One region of the Halomonas sp. I5-271120 genome, then DNA from elsewhere that is predicted to be linked to it. Evidence: predicted binding sites of a transcription regulator. Region 1 holds the regulator's gene; the other holds the start of a gene.
The links. Region 1 encodes sigma-54, which starts transcription at its own class of promoters, with help from an activator protein. Its sites were predicted from a motif close to TGGCACNNNNNTTGCTNT; they were not measured.
Positions count from the first base shown of each region.

Region 2: Q2K57_RS06905 (P-II family nitrogen regulator) is a predicted target of sigma-54. The motif match lies at 1,135-1,152, and genes of this name have one in related genera.

Region 1 covers NZ_CP130701.1:2,794,634-2,797,023, forward strand. The annotation lists gene Q2K57_RS12485 (PTS sugar transporter subunit IIA) at 1-75, opposite strand, end outside; gene hpf (ribosome hibernation-promoting factor, HPF/YfiA family) at 80-388, opposite strand; gene Q2K57_RS12495 (RNA polymerase factor sigma-54) at 545-1,957, opposite strand; gene lptB (LPS export ABC transporter ATP-binding protein) at 2,160-2,390, opposite strand, start outside.
Region 2 covers NZ_CP130701.1:1,553,710-1,556,099, forward strand. The annotation lists partial or broken gene Q2K57_RS06895 (YifB family Mg chelatase-like AAA ATPase) at 1-382, opposite strand, end outside; gene Q2K57_RS06900 (accessory factor UbiK family protein) at 476-871, opposite strand; gene Q2K57_RS06905 (P-II family nitrogen regulator) at 1,222-1,560, shown strand; gene Q2K57_RS06910 (ammonium transporter) at 1,672-2,390, shown strand, end outside.

The sequences.
Region 1 (2,390 bases):
CAGCACACGCTTCTTGCTTCCCCCGGGCACGCCGAACAGGGCGCGCTCGGGGGGCAGGATGGATTCCAACGTCATGATGTCAGCGAACGCTGGCGCCTTGGGCGCGCGCCTGTGTTTTTTCCTTGTGCTTGACAAGCTGACGGTCGAGCTTGTCGGCGAGGGCGTCAATCGCGGCGTACATATCTGTGTCTTCGGCTTCGGCATGCAATTCAGCACCGGCTGCATGCAGGGTGCAGCCGGCCTGCTGGCGCTCTTTCTCGATGGAAAGGGTGGCCTGAACCGTGGTGATGTTGTCGTAATGACGCTCCAGGCGGGCGAGCTTCTCGTTCACATAGTCACGCAGTGCGTCGGTGAGTTCGACGTGATGGCCGGTGATGTTGACTTGCATGGCACGCTCCTTATCCTGCGGTTGGCCAATCGATTGTAACCCTTTTTGGCGCGCTGCATACCCCTTCTCAAGGCGCTTTTCCTACGCGATTACTTTCGGTGTTTTTCCACCGCCAGGTCAACAGGTTATGCCGTTAAGGTGCGGTTCTTCACGGCATCATGAAAGCCGCTTGCGCTCACTGGAAGGTGGGATGCCCAGCGCTTCTCGATACTTGGCCACGGTACGCCTGGCTACCTGTATACCACTATCGGCCAGCAGATCGACCAGCTTGCTGTCTGAGAGCGGCTTGCGCGGCGGCTCGCTGCCGATCAGCTTCTTTAGCCGCGCGCGAATGGCCGTACTGGAATGCGCGTCACCGCCTTCGCCGCCGACCTGGCTCGAGAAGAAATACTTCAGCTCAAAAACGCCCCGCGGGGTATGGATGAATTTCTGCGTGGTGACCCGCGAGATCGTCGATTCATGCATTTCGACCTGTGCGGCGATGTCGGCCAGGATCAGGGGCTTCATGGCCTCTTCGCCCTTATCGAGGAAATCGAGTTGGCGAACCATGATTTCGCGCCCCACGCGCAGCAGGGTGTCGTTGCGGCTCGACAAGCTCTTGATCAGCCAGCGAGCCTCCTGCAGATGCTGCTTCATGAAGGTGTTGTCGTCGCTCTTGTCGGCACGACGAATCAGTGCGGCATAATCCGGCTGGATGCGCATCCGCGGCAGTGCCTCGGGGTTGAGCTCGATATGCCACCCCTCATGGCTGTGCCGGGCGATCAGGTCGGGAATCACATAATCGCTGCCGTCGTTGTCGAACGCCTGGCCGGGTCGCGGATCGAGTGAGCGGATCAGGGCGATCACCTGGCCTAGCTGCTCGTCGTCCAGTCGCAACCGCCGCTTGAGCAGCTTGCGATCATCGCTGGCCAGGGCCTCGAGAAACTGGCGAATCAGGCGCTTGGCCTGGGGAAGCAGGGGAATGTCTGCCGGCAGGGCGCCAAGTTGGAGTAGCAGGCACTCGCGCAGGTCGCGGGCAAAGATACCGGTGGGCTCGAACTGCTGCAGGCGCAGCAGGACCCGTTCGACGTCACTGGTCTTGAGGCTGTCGAGCCCCTGGGCACGCAGGCCCTGAGTCAATTCGTCGAGGCTGCCTTCCAGGTAGCCGCTGGGGGCCACGGCATCGATCAGGCTCTCGGCAATCTGGCGTTCGGTATCATTGACGTCGGCCATGGCCAGTTGCCAGGCGAGATGGTCGCGCAGGCTGACACCGATGGCATTGCGATCGAGGTCGGGGCCCTCTGAGCCGGCTCCTGAGGCCGCCATGTCCTGATAGGTATCAGACCAGTCGCTGTCGGTAGACAACTCGCTTGGAATCTCGGTAGACCAGTCATCCTCACGTGGCTCGGCAACGTCCTGCTCGCCATAGGCCTCATCGAGTTCCAGCATGGGGTTGGATTCCAGCGCCTGCTGAATCTCCTGGCGCAAATCCAGGGTCGAGAGTTGCAGCAGCGCGATCGCCTGCTGGAGCTGAGGTGTCATGGTCAGCTGGGTGCCGACGCGGAGTTGCAACGAGGGTTTCATGACCATGGCGTGGCGCGTGTCAGCAAAATGGAATGGATAACTTAGCCCCTGGCCGGATGCCATGCAAGCCACTGAGAGCAAATCATTAGCAATAAACATGCCATTGACAGGCAAAGATTCGCATTTCGAATGTCAGGCAGGGGCTTTGTGTCGTCGGGGGAGGTGGGGTTCCTGCGCCAGATTGGCATCTAGAGCGCTGCAGTGAGGCCTAGAGCCGGAAATCCTCGCCCAGGTAGACGTCCCTGACCTTCTGGTTGGCGAGGATGGCCTCGGTATCGCCTGCGGCAATGATTTCACCGTCGCCGACGATGTAGGCGCTGTCGCAGATATCCAGGGTCTCACGCACGTTGTGGTCGGTGATCAGTACGCCGATGCCGCGTGCGCGCAGGGCACGGATGATCGACTTGATGTCGGATACCGAGATCGGGTCGACGCCAGC
Region 2 (2,390 bases), 1.2 Mb from region 1:
GCGCCACCGGCAGCACCCCGGGCACCGGGCGCAAGCGGCCGTCGAGGGCCAACTCGCCGAGGCATTCCAGATCGGTCAGAGATTCGGCGGGCAGCTGGCCGGAGGCCACCAGGATGCCCAGCGCGATCGGCAGATCGAAGCGCCCGCCTTCCTTGGGCAGGTCGGCAGGCGCCAAATTGAGGGTGATGCGCCGCGTGGTGGGAAACTCAAGCTGGGAATTGACCAGGGCGCTGCGCACCCGTTCGCGGCTTTCCTTAACCGCCGTCTCCGGCAGGCCGACCAGAGTCAGGCCCGGCAAGCCGTTGGCCAGATGTACTTCAACCAGCACCTCGGGGGCCTCGAGGCCGAGGCTCGCCCGGCTCGAGATGATCGCCAGTGTCATACGCGTTCCTTGCGTAGCTCAGTGTCGTCTCCTAGACACTAGCGCAGATAACGCCCGCCTGTCGCTGACTCCCGACTCAACGCGCGCCTGGTCTCAATGCTGGCCCGGGGCCTTCTTGTCAGCGGACGATTTAGCCGCCTTGTCGTCACTCGGGGTTGCTTCGTCGGCCGGCGACTCATCCAGCGCCTCAGGGGCAACCTCTGCGGCTTCGGCCGCCAGCGGCGTTTTGGTAGACGCCGAGGTATCGCGTTCGATGGCGGCCTCCAGCGCTGCGACCTGTTTCTCCAGCGATTCGACCCGCGAGCGGGTGCGCTGCAGTACATCCATCAGGATGTCGAAGTCCTCGCGGGTCACCAGTTCCATGCGATCGAAGGCGCTGCGCACTACCTGTTGAACGCTGCGCTGCAGCTCCTCGGGGGCATGGGAGGCGCCCTGCAGGCGCTCGCCGAGCTGCTGGGCCAGACGGCTGATACGATCGTTCGTCACCATGGGTCGCACTCCTGTCGGTCAATGTCGATGGCTTTTTACAGGATACGCAAGGCACGGCGATCACGCATGCACTCTACGTCCCCTCCAGCACTTCACTCTCTTGGTGCACCGCCCCGCTGAGCGTTCAATGCACCCTGCAAGCGCACCGTCGGGAGGCATTGGCACCAAATTAGTGCGCAAATACATGCTGCATTGCGAAGTCATTTCTTCTTAGACTCACAACAACCTCACATCTTTCTGATTTACTTGAATTAAATCGGGATTGGCACGCTATGCGCTAAGCCTTAGTTACGCATCACCAAGAAAGCGAAAGCACGCCAACGACAACCCCTTCCAGTGGGAGACACGGAATGAAACTCATCACTGCCATCATCAAGCCGTTCAAGCTCGACGATGTCCGCGAGGCGCTGGCCGACAACGGCGTCCAGGGCATCACGGTGACCGAGGTCAAGGGCTTCGGCCGCCAGAAGGGCCATACCGAGCTCTATCGCGGCGCCGAATACGTCGTCGACTTCCTGCCCAAGGTCAAGGTCGAGATCGCCGTCGATGATTCACGTCTTGAAAGCGTTCTCGAGGCCATTCGCAACGCCGCCAATAGCGGCAAGATTGGCGATGGCAAGCTGTTCGTCACCCCACTGGAGGATGTGATCCGCATCCGTACCGGCGAGCGTGGTGCCGACGCGGTCTGATCCGCAGCGACCCGACGCAGGGCCCTTTACATAACAACCTAACCCTATAACGCGAGTACCACCGTCAGCGTCACAACGACACAAGGCAGCGCTGGCCCAGGAGAGTACCCTATGATCGAACTTTCAGAGCTGACTTACGCGCTCGATACCTTCTACTTCCTCATCTGCGGCGTGCTGGTGATGTGGATGGCCGCTGGCTTCGCGATGCTTGAAGCCGGCCTGGTCCGTTCCAAGAACACCGCCGAAATCCTGACCAAGAACGTGGTCCTGTTCGCGATCGCCTGCACCATGTACCTGGTGGTCGGCTACTACATCATGTATTCCAGCAGCGCCGGCGGTTTCCTGCCGAACCTGGGCTTCCTGATCGGTAGCGAAAACACCCTGGACGCCATCACCGCAGGCGGTGACGACGCGCCCTACTACTCCATGCGTTCCGACTTCTTCTTCCAAGTGGTGTTCGTGGCAACCGCCATGTCCATCGTCTCGGGTGCCGTCGCCGAGCGCATGAAGCTGTGGGCCTTCCTGGCCTTCGCTGTGGTCATGACCGGCTTCATCTATCCGGTGTCCGGCTACTGGACCTGGGGCGGCGGCTGGCTTTCCGAGGTCGGTTACTCCGACTACGCCGGTTCCGGCATCGTGCACCTGGCCGGTGCTGCGGCAGCACTCGCTGGCGTGATCGTACTGGGACCGCGTAAGGGCAAATACGGCAAGGACGGCTCTATCTACGCCATCCCCGGTGCCAACCTGCCGCTGGCGACCCTGGGTACCTTTATCCTGTGGATGGGCTGGTTCGGCTTTAACGGCGGCTCTGAGCTGAAGCTGTCCGACGC